2 regions of the Enterobacter cloacae complex sp. HYC074_NIDB genome follow, and region 2 is predicted to be linked to the other one. Evidence: predicted binding sites of a transcription regulator. Region 2 holds the regulator's gene; the other holds the start of a gene.

Region 1 (7,953 bases), 1.3 Mb from region 2:
GCGCGTCAGCAGCACGGCGGTACGTCAGGCGCTGGCGAACGATGAACTGGACACGGCAGAAACGCTGCTGGGTCACCCGTTCACGATTTCAGGTCGCGTGGTCCATGGCGATGCGCTGGGCCGCACGATAGGTTTCCCGACGGCGAATATACCGCTGCGTCGTCAGGTCTCCCCGGTTAAAGGGGTCTATGCGGTGGAAGTGGCAGGACTGGGCGAGAAGCCTTTCTACGGCGTCGCCAACATTGGCACACGTCCAACGGTTGCCGGTGTGCGTCAACAGTTAGAAGTACACCTGCTGGACGTTGTAATGGACCTGTATGGTCGCCATATAGATGTGATACTGCGTAAAAAAATACGCAATGAACAGCGATTCGCTTCGCTGGATGAACTTAAGGCGCAAATCGCGCGAGATGAATTAACGGCCCGCGAGTTTTTTGGGCTTTAGAACCGGCTTAACTGCCTACGTGATAAATACGGAACCGAGAATCTGATGAGTGACTATAAATCAACCCTGAATTTGCCGGAAACAGGGTTCCCGATGCGCGGCGATCTCGCCAAGCGTGAACCGGGAATGCTGGCGCGTTGGACCGATGATGACCTGTACGGCATCATTCGTGCAGCCAAAAAAGGCAAAAAAACCTTCATTCTGCATGATGGCCCTCCATATGCGAATGGCAGCATTCATATTGGTCACTCTGTAAACAAGATTCTGAAAGACATTATCGTGAAGTCCAAAGGACTCGCGGGATATGACTCGCCTTACGTTCCGGGCTGGGACTGCCATGGTCTGCCAATCGAGCTGAAAGTGGAGCAAGAGTACGGTAAGCCGGGTGAGAAGTTCACCGCCGCAGAATTCCGCGCGAAATGCCGCGAATACGCTGCCACCCAGGTTGACGGTCAACGCGCTGACTTTATCCGTCTGGGCGTGCTGGGCGACTGGTCGCATCCGTACCTGACCATGGATTTCAAAACCGAAGCCAACATCATCCGTGCGCTGGGCAAAATCATCGGTAACGGCCACCTGCACAAAGGCGCGAAGCCGGTGCACTGGTGCGTGGACTGCCGTTCTGCGCTGGCAGAAGCGGAAGTAGAGTATTACGACAAAACCTCGCCTTCTATCGACGTGGCGTTCGAAGCGGTCGATCAGGATGCGATCAAAGCTAAATTTGGTCTGCCTGGGGTAAGCGGTCCAGTCTCGCTGGTTATCTGGACAACCACCCCGTGGACGCTGCCTGCTAACCGCGCGATCTCCCTCTCTGGCGAGTTTGAGTATGCGCTGGTGCAGATTGATGGCCGTGCGGTTATCCTGGCGAAAGACCTGGTCGAAAGCGTACTGAAACGCGCGAACATCACCGATTACACCGTGTTGGGCACCGTAAAAGGCGACGCGCTGGAACTGATGCGCTTCAAACACCCGTTCCTGGACTTCGACGTTCCGGCGATTCTGGGCGACCACGTAACGCTGGACGCGGGTACCGGTGCGGTACATACCGCCGGTGGCCACGGCCCTGACGACTACAACATCAGCCTGAAGTACGGTCTGGAAATCGCCAACCCGGTTGGGCCGGACGGCTCTTACCTGCCTGGCACCTACCCGGCGCTGGACGGCATCAACGTCTTCAAAGCGAACGACATTATTGTCGACATGCTGCGCACCAGCGGCGCGCTGCTGCACGTTGAAAAAATGCAGCACAGCTATCCGTGCTGCTGGCGTCACAAGACGCCAATCATCTTCCGTGCGACCCCGCAGTGGTTCGTCAGCATGGATCAGAAGGGCCTGCGCGAGCAGTCTCTGAAAGAGATCAAAGGCGTGCAGTGGATCCCGGACTGGGGCCAGGCGCGTATCGAATCCATGGTGGCTAACCGTCCTGACTGGTGTATCTCCCGTCAGCGCACCTGGGGCGTGCCGATGTCGCTGTTCGTGCACAAAGAGACGCAGGAACTGCATCCGAACACCCTGGAACTGATGGAAGAAGTGGCGAAACGCGTTGAAGTTGACGGCATTCAGGCGTGGTGGGATCTCGACGCCCGCGACATCCTGGGCGCGGACGCGGACAACTACGAGAAAGTGCCGGATACCCTGGACGTGTGGTTCGACTCCGGTTCAACCCATGCCTCTGTGGTTGACGTGCGCCCTGAGTTCGCCGGTCACGCTGCCGACATGTATCTCGAAGGCTCCGACCAACACCGCGGCTGGTTCATGTCATCCCTGATGATCTCCACCGCCATGAAGGGCAAAGCACCTTACCGTCAGGTACTGACTCACGGCTTCACCGTGGATGGTCAGGGCCGTAAGATGTCCAAGTCCATCGGTAACACCGTTTCGCCGCAGGACGTAATGAACAAGCTGGGCGCGGACATCCTGCGTCTGTGGGTAGCCTCTACCGACTACACCGGCGAAATGGCGGTGTCTGACGAGATCCTGAAGCGTGCTGCCGACAGCTATCGTCGTATCCGTAACACCGCGCGCTTCCTGCTGGCGAACCTGAACGGGTTCGATCCGGTAAAAGATATGGTGAAGCCAGAAGAGATGGTCGTGCTCGATCGCTGGGCGGTAGGCTGCGCGAAAGCGGCGCAGGAAGATATCCTGAAAGCGTATGAGTCTTACGATTTCCACGAAGTGGTGCAGCGCCTGATGCGCTTCTGCTCCATCGAGATGGGCTCGTTCTACCTCGACATCATTAAAGACCGTCAGTACACCGCGAAAGCGGACAGCGTGGCGCGCCGCAGCTGTCAGTCTGCGCTGTACCACATCGCAGAAGCGCTGGTGCGCTGGATGGCGCCGATCATGTCCTTCACCGCGGATGAAATCTGGGGTTACCTGCCGGGCGACCGTGAGAAGTATGTCTTCACCGGCGAGTGGTATGAAGGTCTGTTCGATCTCTCCAGCACCGAAGCGATGAACGATGCCTATTGGGACGAGCTGCTGAAAGTGCGTGGCGAAGTGAACAAGGTTATCGAGCAGGCGCGCGCTGACAAGAAAGTCGGTGGCTCTCTGGAAGCGACGGTGACCCTGTACGCGGAGCCTGAGCTGGCCGCGAAGCTGACCGCGCTGGGCGATGAATTACGATTTGTCCTGTTGACCTCCGGTGCGAAAGTTGCGGATTATGCCGAGGCGTCTGCTGATGCTCAGCAGAGCGAACTGCTCAAAGGACTGAAGGTCGCACTGAGCAAAGCCGACGGTGAGAAATGCCCGCGTTGCTGGCATTACACTACCGATGTCGGTCAGGTGGCGGAACACGCAGACATCTGCGGACGCTGTGTAAGCAACGTCGCCGGTGACGGCGAAAAACGTAAGTTTGCCTGATGAGTAAAACTCTCTGTTCAACAGGACTGCGCTGGCTGTGGCTGGTGGTAGTGGTGCTGATTATTGATTTGGGCAGCAAGTTCCTGATCCTCCAGAATTTCGCTCTGGGGGATACGGTCCCGCTGTTCCCGTCGCTTAACCTGCACTACGCCCGCAACTACGGTGCGGCGTTTAGTTTCCTTGCCGACAGCGGTGGCTGGCAGCGCTGGTTCTTCGCGGGTATCGCTATCGGTATCTGCGTCGTGCTGGCGGTGCTGATGTACCGCTCGAAGGCCACGCAAAAGCTGAATAACATCGCCTACGCGCTGATCATTGGCGGCGCGCTGGGTAACCTGTTTGACCGCCTGTGGCACGGCTTTGTGGTCGATATGATCGACTTCTACGTCGGCGACTGGCACTTCGCGACCTTTAACCTCGCCGATAGCGCAATATGCGTTGGTGCGGCGTTAATCGTGCTGGAAGGCTTCTTGCCTAAACCAGCAGCGAAAGAGCAGGCGTAACAAAACCAGCCGGGTGACGCGTAGCGATCCCGGCCTACAGAATTTGTGGCCCCCGTAGGCCCGGTAAGCGTAGCGCCACCGGGCAACAGGTGACCCAAAACAAGCGAGCAATTTGCATGTCTAAATCCGTACAGAGCAACAGCGCGGTTCTCGTTCACTTTACGCTGAAGCTGGATGACGGCTCTACGGCCGAATCCACCCGCAACAACGGCAAACCAGCCCTGTTTCGTCTTGGCGATACCTCCCTGTCTGAAGGTCTTGAGCAGCAGCTTCTCGGTCTGAAAGAGGGTGAGAAAAAAGCCTTTTCGCTGGAGCCGGATGCCGCGTTTGGCGTGCCAAGCCCGGATCTGATCCAGTACTTCTCCCGTCGTGAGTTTATGGACGCGGGTGAACCGGAGATCGGGGCAATTATGCTCTTTACCGCTATGGACGGCAGCGAAATGCCTGGCGTGATCCGCGAAATCAACGGCGACTCGATTACCGTTGACTTCAACCATCCGCTTGCCGGGCGCACTGTCCATTTTGATGTAGAAGTGCTGGAGATCGATCCGGCACTGGAGGCCTGAAATGCAGATCCTGTTGGCTAACCCGCGCGGTTTTTGCGCCGGTGTAGACCGCGCTATCAGCATTGTTGAAAACGCGCTGGAGATTTACGGCGCGCCGATTTACGTGCGTCACGAAGTGGTGCACAACCGCTACGTGGTCGACAGCCTGCGCGAGCGCGGTGCGATTTTTATCGAGCAGATCAGCGAAGTGCCGGACGGCGCAATTCTCATCTTCTCCGCGCACGGCGTCTCGCAGGCGGTACGCAACGAGGCGAAAAACCGCGATCTGACCGTTTTCGATGCCACCTGTCCGCTGGTGACCAAAGTGCATATGGAAGTGGCGCGCGCCAGCCGTCGCGGTGAAGAGTCAATTCTGATTGGTCACGCCGGTCACCCGGAAGTGGAAGGCACCATGGGCCAGTACAGCAACCCGGAAGGGGGCATGTATCTGGTTGAGTCACCGGAAGACGTCTTTACGCTGAATGTGAAAAACGAAGCCCGACTGTCGTTTATGACCCAGACGACGCTTTCCGTGGACGACACCTCAGACGTGATTGACGCCCTGCGCCAGCGCTTCCCGAAAATCGTCGGGCCGCGCAAAGATGATATCTGCTACGCAACCACCAACCGTCAGGAAGCCGTGCGCGCGCTGGCTGAACAGGCGGACGTGGTGCTGGTGGTCGGCTCGAAAAACTCCTCTAACTCTAACCGTCTGGCCGAACTGGCGCAGCGTATGGGGAAAGCGGCGTTTTTAATCGACGACGCAACGGACATTCAGGAAGCGTGGGTGAAAAACGCGGTCTGCGTCGGTGTTACCGCAGGCGCTTCAGCGCCGGATATTCTGGTGCAGAACGTCATTGCCCGCCTGCAAGAGCTGGGCGGTGGCGAAGCGGTGCCGCTGGAAGGCCGCGAAGAGAACATTGTCTTTGAAGTGCCGAAAGAGTTGCGTATTGACGCGCGAGAAGTGGAATAGTTCTTTATCTGATGAAAGGCCAGCACCTCCTGTGCTGGCCTTTTTTTTACCCCAAACTTTATCGTGACGACAAAATCATGTCTTTTACTGATATTTAAGTCGGTTTCACGTTAAATTCTAATTATCGGTGTTTTCAGTTGGCAGGCTTTGCCAAGGCTGGTTAATCTGAAAACGGTTTACATCATTTTAACGTAAGAGAATAACTATGCATGATGCACAGATCCGCGTTGCTATTGCGGGCGCGGGTGGACGTATGGGTCGCCAGCTGATTCAGGCGGCACTACAGATGGATGGCGTGGCACTCGGCGCGGCGCTGGAGCGTGAGGGTTCATCCCTGCTGGGAGCCGATGCAGGCGAACTGGCGGGCGCGGGCAAGACAGGCGTAACCGTACAGAGCAGCCTTGAGGCAGTGAAAGAAGACTTTGATGTGTTCATCGACTTTACCCGTCCGGAAGGCACGCTGGCTCATCTGGCGTTTTGCCGTCAGCACGGTAAAGGGATGGTGATTGGTACCACTGGTTTCGATGATGCCGGTAAACAGGCCATTCAGGACGCAGCCACCGACATTGCGATTGTCTTCGCTGCGAACTTTAGCGTCGGCGTTAACGTCATGCTGAAACTGCTGGAAAAGGCAGCGAAGGTGATGGGCAATTATACCGACATTGAGATTGTTGAAGCACACCACCGCTATAAAGTTGATGCTCCATCAGGCACGGCGCTGGCGATGGGCGAAGCGATTGCTCATGCACTTGATAAAGATTTAAAAGAGTGCGCGGTCTATACCCGTGAAGGACATACCGGCGAACGCGTGCCCGGGACAATTGGTTTCGCAACCGTTCGTGCAGGCGATATCGTCGGTGAACATACGGCGATGTTCGCCGATATTGGCGAACGTGTTGAGATTACCCACAAAGCGTCAAGCCGCATGACGTTTGCGAATGGTGCAGTTCGCGCCGCTTTGTGGCTTAACGCGAAGGAAAAGGGTCTTTTTGATATGCGAGATGTGCTTGATCTCAATAATTTGTAAGCGATATTACCCATCGTGATGTGGTTATTGCAGTCGTAATTACTTGATTGCATGGGGCAATAATTTATTGCCCTCTTATTTTATCCGTTTTAGATAAAAAATAATGCTTAGGCGGTATAAAGCTTATTGATGTGCCATTTTTCTGTGAAATATATGTAAATTTTGACCATCTGGTCCACTTTTTGTCACCCGCCTCCCTAAAATTCTAACAAACCTGCCGCGCAAGCGTTTTCCGGAATGATTTACCTGATCTTTTTGCCCATTAAATCCCATTCCAGATGCCAGGCTTGCAAAAGAATAAACAAAACTCCCGTTTTAAGTTGACTTTTACATGGCAAATCCCCAGAATGCCGCCGTTTGCCAAAAATCCGCTGGCAACACATTTGCATTGATCCATGATATGGTTATGAATTAATATGCAAATAAAGTGAGTGAATATTCTCTGGAGGGTGTTTTGATTAAGTCAGCGCTATTGGTTCTGGAAGACGGAACCCAGTTTATCGGTCGGGCCATAGGGGCAACGGGTTCGGCGGTTGGGGAAGTCGTTTTCAATACTTCAATGACCGGTTATCAAGAAATCCTCACTGATCCTTCCTATTCTCGCCAAATCGTTACTCTTACTTATCCTCATATCGGCAATGTCGGCACCAATGCGGCTGACGAAGAATCCTCTCAGGTACATGCGCAAGGCCTGGTCATTCGCGACCTGCCGCTGATTGCCAGCAACTTCCGCAACACCGAAGACCTCTCTTCTTACCTGAAGCGCCATAACATTGTGGCGATTGCCGATATCGATACCCGTAAGCTGACGCGTCTGCTGCGCGAGAAGGGCGCACAAAACGGTTGTATCATCGCAGGGGATAACCTCGATGCGACGCTGGCGCTGGAAAAAGCGAAAGCCTTCCCGGGTCTGAACGGTATGGACCTGGCGAAAGAAGTGACCACGGCGGAAGCCTACAGCTGGACGCAGGGTAGCTGGACGCTGGAAGGCGGCCTGCCGGAAGCGAAACCGGAAAGCGAGCTGCCGTTCCACGTGGTGGCCTACGATTTTGGCGCCAAGCGCAACATCCTGCGTATGCTGGTTGACCGTGGCTGCCGCCTGACGGTCGTCCCGGCACAAACGTCTGCGGAAGATGTTCTGAAGATGAACCCGGACGGCATCTTCCTCTCTAACGGTCCTGGCGACCCGGCGCCGTGCGACTACGCTATCGACGCCATCAAGTCCTTCCTTGAAACCGATATCCCGGTATTCGGCATCTGTCTCGGCCATCAGCTGCTGGCGCTGGCGAGCGGAGCGAACACCGTCAAGATGAAGTTCGGCCACCACGGTGGTAACCACCCGGTGAAAGATATCGACAACAACACGGTGATGATCACCGCGCAGAACCACGGCTTCGCTGTGGATGAAGCGACGATGCCGGCTAACCTGCGCGTGACGCACAAATCACTGTTCGATGGTACCTTGCAGGGTATCCATCGTACCGATAAACCTGCGTTCAGCTTCCAGGGCCACCCTGAAGCCAGCCCGGGCCCACACGATGCCGCACCGCTGTTCGATCACTTCATCGAACTTATTGAGCAATACCGTAAGATCGCTAAAT
Region 2 (7,953 bases):
ATCAGTTACACGGTGCGTCAGCTGGAAGCGTGGCTGGCGGTGCCGCTGTTCGAGCGGCGTCATCGCGACGTGGAGCTCACGCCTGCCGGAGCGTGGTTTTTGAAGGAAGGGCGGTCTGTCATCAAAAAAATGCAGATCACCCGTGAGCAGTGCCAGCAGATCGCCAACGGCTGGCGCGGGCATCTCGCTATCGCGGTGGATAACATTGTTAAGCCGGAGCGGACCCGGCAGATGATCGTCGATTTCTATCGTCATTTTTCCGACGTCGAACTGCGTGTTTCGCAGGAAGTGTTCAACGGCGTCTGGGATGCGCTGGCGGACGGCAGGGCGGAGATGGCGATTGGTGCAACCCAGGCGATCCCGGTTGGTGGGCGCTACGCGTTTCGCGACATGGGCATGCTGAGCTGGACCTGCGTGGTCGCGCGCGATCACCCGCTGGCAGCGCTGGAAGGGCCGCTGAGCGATGACACATTACGCAACTGGCCCTCGCTGGTGCTGGAAGATACCTCCCGCTCGCTGCCCAAGCGCATTACCTGGTTGCTGGATAATCAGCGCCGCGTGGTCGCGCCGGACTGGGAGTCGTCAGCCACCTGTCTGAGCGCGGGGCTGTGCGTTGGCATGGTGCCGGTGCATTTTGCGCGCCCGCGCATCGACGCGGGAGAGTGGGTGGCTCTGACGCTGGAAAACCCCTTCCCGGATGCCGCATGCTGTCTGACGTGGCAGCAAAACGACGTCTCGCCCGCCATGGCCTGGCTGCTGGATTATCTGGGAGACAGCGAAACGCTGAACCGGGAGTGGTTGCGGGAACCAGCATAGCTGGCCCCGGAAAGTGATTAACGACGGTAGTCGCGGAACGGACCGTCCGCAACGGAACGGCGTTCTATCAGGCGCGGGTGAACTTCAATGGACTGGGACTGTTCACGCTTGTTGACGATCCTGTCCAGAAGCATGTTGAAGGCCGTTTCACCCAGCGAATCTTTCGGCTGGTGAATGGTGGTCAGCGCCGGGGTAAAGAAGCGGGCGTTGCGCACGTTGTCATAGCCGATCACCGAGATATCCTGGGGGACGCGCAGGCCGAGTTCATCTGCCGCGCATAGCGCGCCCATCGCCATGATGTCACCGCCGCAGAACACCGCGGTAGGGCGATGCGGCTGGGAGACGATCTGCTGCATGGCGCGATAGCCTGACTCCGGCTCGAAGTCGCCCTGAACAATCCAGTTTTCCGGCACGGTGATCAGCGCCTCTTCCATCGCTTTCATGAAACCGGCCAGACGGCCAGCACCGGTGTTACGCTCCAGAGGTCCCGGGATCACGCCAATTTCACGATGACCGCGTTCTACCAGATAACGCCCCGCCATGTAGCCGCCTTCAAAGGCGTTATCAATAACGGAGTCGGTGAAGTCTGCGCGCGCCTCGCCCCAGTCCATGACCACCATCGGAATGTGGCGATACTCTTCCAGCATGGAAAGGACCGACTCAGGGTATTCAGAACACATTACCAGAAGACCGTCGACGCGCTTTTGCGCCATCATTGACAGGTAAGCGCGCTGTTTTTCAATGTTGTTCCACGCATTGCCCAGAATCAGGGTATAGCCTTTCTGGAAGCAGTTTTTTTCAACGGCTTCGATGATTTCAGCAAAATAGGCCGCTTCACTGCTGGTGGCCAGCAGGCCAATCGATTTGGTGTGATTAACCTTCAGGCTGCGGGCGACGGCACTTGGCGAGTAGTGCAGTTCTTTGATTGCCGCCCAGACGGCATTACGCGTCTCTTCAGCGACGAAACGCGTTTTGTTAATAACATGTGATACGGTTGTAGTGGAAACGTTTGCGCGTTTTGCTACGTCTTTAATTGTTGCCATTAAATGTCACTCCAGACCATATCCTAAGCTCCTGAAAAAATTGAAGGTAAACGTTTGCCTTCTCTCACCCATATTACGCAAACATGAGTTGCGACACGCCGGGAAAACGACACAGGACGTCAGGAGGGGGTCAGTGGCCGGTACGCTAATAAATTTAGCGTGGAATTTTGTCCTATCTTGATGAAAAGGGGAAGAGGTAAAGTGGATATCCGTTTAAATCCTGGAAGATTTTTGACCTGAACTGTGTAAAAATGAGCAAGCTCACTTTTCGTAGGGTGAATAAAAGGAGAAAAATTGATGAGTACCGATCTGAAGTTTTCGCTGTTTACCACCATTGTTGTTCTTGCTCTGATTGTTGCCGGTGGTTTAACCGCTGCACTGCACTGATTCAGGCGGAGGGAGAACCTTCTCCCTCTCTTGCCGCTATTGTTACCTCTCCGGCAAAAATCTTTTGCCAAAATGTTAACTTCTCATTTTTTGTGATTGATGTCATGCTTTTGACTTCTTAGTTCTGTGCCGGGTTATGGCACGGTATCCGGAGCCTCTTCATGAAAATCAATTTTCCCCTGCTGGCCCTGGCGATTGGCGCCTTTGGGATTGGCACCACTGAATTCTCCCCGATGGGGTTATTGCCTGTTATCGCCCGGGGGGTAGACGTCTCTATCCCTGCGGCCGGTATGTTAATTAGCGCCTACGCGATCGGCGTGATGGTGGGCGCGCCGCTGATGACGCTGCTGCTTTCGCACCGTGCGCGCCGCAACGCGCTGATTTTCCTGATGGCGATTTTCACTCTCGGCAATGTGTTTTCCGCGATTTCGCCCGATTACACCACTCTGATGCTTTCGCGCATTCTTACCAGCCTCAACCATGGCGCCTTCTTCGGACTGGGCTCGGTTGTTGCTGCCAGCGTGGTGCCAAAACATAAGCAGGCCAGCGCGGTAGCCACTATGTTTATGGGCCTCACCATCGCTAATATCGGCGGCGTTCCCGCCGCCACCTGGCTGGGAGAAGCCATCGGCTGGCGTATGTCTTTCCTCGCAACCGCCGGACTGGGCGTGGTCGCGATGGTTGCGCTGTTCTTCTCACTGCCGAAAGGAAGTGCTGGAGAACGTCCGGAAGTACGTAAAGAGCTGGCGGTGCTGATGCGTCCTCAGGTGTTGTCCGCGCTGCTCACCACGGTGCTGGGGGCCGGGGCGATGTTTACGCTCTACACCTATATCTCCCCGGTGCTGCACGACATAACCCACGCAACGCCACTCTTTGTTACCGCGATGCTGGTGCTGATTGGTGTCGGGTTCTCGATTGGCAACTATCTCGGCGGGAAATTTGCCGACCGCTCCGTGAGTGGGACGCTGAAAGGTTTTTTAACGCTGCTGATTGTCATCATGGTGGCGATTCCGTGGCTGGCGCGTAACGAAGTGGGTGCCGCGATTGCCATGGTGGTGTGGGGCGCCGCAACCTTTGCCGTGGTGCCACCGTTGCAGATGCGCGTAATGCGCGTTGCACACGAAGCGCCGGGGCTCTCTTCATCGGTGAATATCGGTGCGTTTAACCTGGGCAATGCGCTGGGGGCCGCAGCGGGCGGGGCGGTGATCTCCGGTGGTTTGGGTTATAGCTTTGTGCCGGTGATGGGGGCGATCATTGCCGCACTCGGCCTGCTGCTGGTGATAATGTCTGGTCGTAAACAGCCTCAAGCGGTGTGTACGGCGGAATAAACAAAAACGCAGAAGGGCTGCCCCTTCTGCGTGTCTCTTACGCGGCGAAGTTCTTCGCAACAAATTCCCAGTTAACCAGTGCCCAGAAGTGTTCCAGGTAGTTCGGGCGCGCATTACGGTAATCAATGTAATAGGCGTGTTCCCATACGTCCACGGTCATCAGCGGCGTGGCGCTGGTGGTCAGAGGGGTACCCGCATTAGAAGTGGAAACGATAGCCAGTTTGCCATCAGCCTCTTTTACCAGCCAGGTCCAGCCGGAGCCAAAGTTTTTAACGGCTGCGTCAGTAAACTTCGCTTTAAAATCCGCGAAACTGCCGAACGCGGCGTTAATCGCTGCCGCCAGCTCACCGTCAGGTTCTCCGCCTGCATTCGGGGCCAGGCAGTGCCAGTAGAAGGTGTGGTTCCACACCTGTGCGGCGTTGTTGAATACGCCGCCGTCTGAACTGCGCACGATCTCTTCCAGCGTTTTGCCTTCAAAATCGGTGCCCTTGATCAGGTTATTCAGGTTGGTGACATAGGTCTGGTGATGCTTGCCGTAATGGTACTCCAGGGTTTCCGCGGAAATATGCGGGGCCAGGGCGTCTTTTGCATACGGTAGTGCAGGTAATTCGAACGACATTGCTTCTCTCCTTATAGTTTTATACGTTGCCAATAACCCTACAGACAACAAGGACAGGATAGCAAATTGAAAGGGTATGCAAAAGAGGAACTTACCCTGCCACAAGGGCGGCAGGGCAGGGGCTAGCGGATGGTTTTTGGCGTCATCACGCGGCGCGCACCCACATAGTGGCGCACCCAATAATCTTCGCTGAGAGAGGTGATCTGAATGTCCTGACCGCTGCGCGGTGACTGGATAAATTTACCGTTACCCACATACACCCCAACGTGATCTGCCGTACCGCGTCCCTGGGTGCGGAAGAACACCAGGTCGCCATTTTGCAGTTCGCCACGGTTTACAGGGGCGGCGTCGCGCAGATGGTACATCTCATTGGCGGTGCGTGGAATGCGAAACTTCACCAGATCTTTATAGGCATAATAAACCAGCCCACTACAGTCAAAACCGGTGCGCGGAGAGGTGCCACCCCAGCGATACGGTTTACCTATTTGCCCCATCAGTTTGTTCATCGCCGTTTTTTGCGCTTTCTGCATACGCGCTTTATGCACGTCAGCCAGCTTCGTCACTTTTGCGCATTTCGTTTTATGGCCTTTGCGCACGGTGCATTTTTCATTCACCAGGCTGGCGGTTGTTCGGGTGGTTTTGTGCGTGCCGGAACGGAGAGTTTTGGTTTTACTGGAGGCGGTCTTTTTGGTCTGAGCGGTGGTTTTCTTCTTTACTGTTTTACTGGTGGTTTTTTTCTTACGTTCTGTGGATTTTGCCAGATGCGTTTTTTGTACAGCAGAATGCCGCGCCTGTTCAGAGGCGTTCGCCGCTGGCGTAAATGAGAGTGTGGTAAACAGTAAAGCACAGAGCGTCATCGAGATTTTAGTTATCCGCGCCACTGGGCAGTCCCCTGATAAATGCAGGCCACAATGCATACCCGCGTGAGATTTACAAAACCTGTCGATTCTAATCCATAAAATCAGAAGAAGTTAATAGCATTTTTCATTCAAAAATTATGTTTCGTTAGCAAGTGCAAAAAAATTCACCATTCTGACGCACTCCTGTTCGCTCCTTAAGCAAAACCGCACCCCGTCTGGCGATAAACGACATTAGCAATGCAACTTTATGCGATAAGCGATAAAATAATTAGACGTGACAAAAATGTTATTTTCCGATGTCGGCCTGACCCGCTACAATGTCAGACTGATGCCGTAACAGAAGTTAAAGGAAGCAAGACATGAGCACCACTATTGAAAAAATTCAGCGCCAGATCGCTGAAAACCCGATTCTCCTGTACATGAAAGGTTCTCCGAAGCTGCCAAGCTGCGGCTTCTCCGCGCAAGCGGTTCAGGCGCTGTCCGCCTGTGGTGAGCGTTTTGCTTACGTTGATATCCTGCAAAACCCGGACATTCGCGCTGAATTGCCAAAATACGCAAACTGGCCGACCTTCCCACAGCTGTGGGTTGATGGTGAACTGGTTGGCGGATGCGATATCCTGATTGAAATGTATCAGCGCGGCGAACTGCAACAGCTGATCAAAGAGACTGCGGCGAAGTATAAAACCGAAGAGCCGGACGCAGAATAAGTTTTCTGCGGCTATAAAAAAGCGACCACATTATGTTGGTCGCTTTTTTTTGTCCTGTGGGGCTGTTGATAACCCAACCTACGATTGAAGATCGGCCTCGTCGCCCATCGGCAGCGGCCAGCCGCCCAGACGTTTCCAGCGGTTGACGATCTCACAGAACAGCTCCGCCGTACGCTCGGTGTCGTATAACGCGGAATGCGCCTGGGTACCGTCAAACGCAATACCCGCCGTGATGCAGGCTTTCGAGAGCACGGTTTGCCCCAGCGCCAGGCCGCTCAGCGCGGCGGTGTCGAAGGTCACAAACGGATGAAATGGATTACGCTTTAGCGAGGCGCGCTCGGCGGCAGCCATGGTGAAGCTGTGATCGAACGTAGCGTTGTGGGCTACCATGATGGCGCGGCTACAGTCATTCTCTTTCATGCCTTTGCGCACCATTTTGAAAATGGCGTGCAGCGCCTCGTATTCGCTTACCGCCCCGCGCAGCGGGTTTGTCGGATCGATACCGTTAAAGGCCAGCGCCTCTGGCTGTAAGTTTGCCCCTTCAAAGGGTTCAACGTGGAAATGCAGCGTGGTGTCCGGTACAAGCCAGCCCTGTTCATCCATCTTCAGCGTGATGGCGGCAATCTCAAGCAGCGCATCGGTTTTAGCGTTAAATCCGGCTGTTTCAACATCAATGACAACGGGATAAAAACCACGAAAACGGTCGCACAGACCGGTAAATTGAGCGTTATCGGACATCAGGGTCTCTTACAAGGGGAAAAAGCAGTGCGCATTATGGCAAATTTTGAGTGGGGATGCAGCAAAACAACGGGCGCATAGTGCGCCCAGCGGGATCAATTGCCCAGACCGCGACCAGCGTCTTTGGCTTCAATCAGTTCGATTTTATAACCGTCCGGATCTTCCACAAACGCAATGACGGTGGTGCCGCCTTTAACCGGACCGGCTTCACGGGTGACGTTACCGCCATTGCTGCGGATACGTTCGCAGGCTTCGGCGGCGTTATCCACTTCCAGCGCGATGTGGCCGTAAGCCGTACCCAGCTCATAGCTGTCCACGCCCCAGTTGTAGGTCAGCTCGATGACCGCTTCATCAGATTCCGGGCCGTAACCGACAAACGCCAGAGAGTATTTATATTCCGGATTTTCGCTGGTGCGCAGCAGCTTCATGCCCAGAACGTTAGTGTAGAAATCGATGGAACGTTGCAGGTCGCCAACGCGCAGCATGGTGTGAAGTAGGCGCATAATTTCCTCATTAACCAGTGGAATGGATTATCTTTTTGAACAGAAACGATGTTTTAGTATAGCGGCGAAAGGTCGCCGCTATCAATGTACAAAGCGGGATTACAGTGAAGGGTAGTCGGTATAACCTTCCGCGCCGCCGCCATAGAAACTTTCAGGGCGCTGCGGGTTCAGTTCGGCTTTCTTCTGCAAACGGGCAACCAGATCCGGGTTAGCAATGTAGTCACGGCCAAAGGCCACGGCGTCGATCAGGCCTTTCCCGATCAGATCTTCAGCTTTCTCTGCCGTATACGCGCCCGCCCCGATAATCACGCCGTGGAAGCGCTCGCGCACTTTCTGGCGGAAGGCTTCACTATAAGGCTTGCCGCCTGCCCAGTCCGGCTCGGACATGTGCAGATAGGCGATACCGCGTTTCGCCAGCTCTTCAATCAGATACAGCGCGTCTGCTTCTTCGTTCGGACCGTTGTCGACGTTCTGGAAAGTACCGATCGGGGAGACACGAATACCAATGCGGTCTGCGCTCCACTCATTACAGACAGCATCCACCACTTCAAGCACCAGACGCGCGCGGTTTTCAACGCTGCCGCCGTACTGGTCGGTACGCTGGTTGGAAGAAGGGGACAGGAACTGATGCAGCAGGTAACCGTGCGCAGAGTGCAGCTCAACCAGGTCGAAGCCCGCTTCACGGGCGTTGGCGACGGCCTGACGGAAATCATTCACAATACCCGGGATCTCGTCCAGCTCCAGCGCGCGTGGCGTGGTGGTGTCAACGCGGATCGCATTACCGTTTTCATCGCGCAGGGAAGTGCGGGTATTGGCGTTCAGGGCAGAAGCAGAAACCGGCGCCTGACCGCCAGGCTGGATGCTGCTGTGTGAGATACGACCGGTGTGCCACAGCTGAACCGCAATACGGCCATCTTCAGCATGAACACCTGCGGTGATTTTTTTCCACGCG

What was found. Region 2 encodes PurR, which represses purine synthesis genes. Its sites were predicted from a motif close to CANGCAAACGTTTGCNTG; they were not measured.
Region 1: the regulator PurR is predicted to act here: its motif matches at 6,571-6,588, upstream of carA (glutamine-hydrolyzing carbamoyl-phosphate synthase small subunit).

The regions. Positions count from the first base shown of each region.
Region 1 is NZ_CP114214.1:761,858-769,810, forward strand. Features, by position in the region: gene ribF (bifunctional riboflavin kinase/FAD synthetase) at 1-445, shown strand, start outside; gene ileS (isoleucine--tRNA ligase) at 491-3,307, shown strand; gene lspA (signal peptidase II) at 3,307-3,807, shown strand; gene fkpB (FKBP-type peptidyl-prolyl cis-trans isomerase) at 3,924-4,373, shown strand; gene ispH (4-hydroxy-3-methylbut-2-enyl diphosphate reductase) at 4,375-5,325, shown strand; gene dapB (4-hydroxy-tetrahydrodipicolinate reductase) at 5,531-6,352, shown strand; gene carA (glutamine-hydrolyzing carbamoyl-phosphate synthase small subunit) at 6,807-7,953, shown strand, end outside.
Region 2 is NZ_CP114214.1:2,101,477-2,109,429, forward strand. Features, by position in the region: gene punR (DNA-binding transcriptional activator PunR) at 1-816, shown strand, start outside; gene purR (HTH-type transcriptional repressor PurR) at 834-1,859, opposite strand; gene cydH (cytochrome bd-I oxidase subunit CydH) at 2,157-2,246, shown strand; gene O1724_RS10430 (MFS transporter) at 2,408-3,574, shown strand; gene sodB (superoxide dismutase [Fe]) at 3,612-4,193, opposite strand; gene O1724_RS10440 (C40 family peptidase) at 4,316-5,074, opposite strand; gene grxD (monothiol glutaredoxin 4) at 5,413-5,760, shown strand; gene rnt (ribonuclease T) at 5,839-6,498, opposite strand; gene gloA (lactoylglutathione lyase) at 6,594-7,001, opposite strand; gene nemA (alkene reductase) at 7,101-7,953, opposite strand, start outside.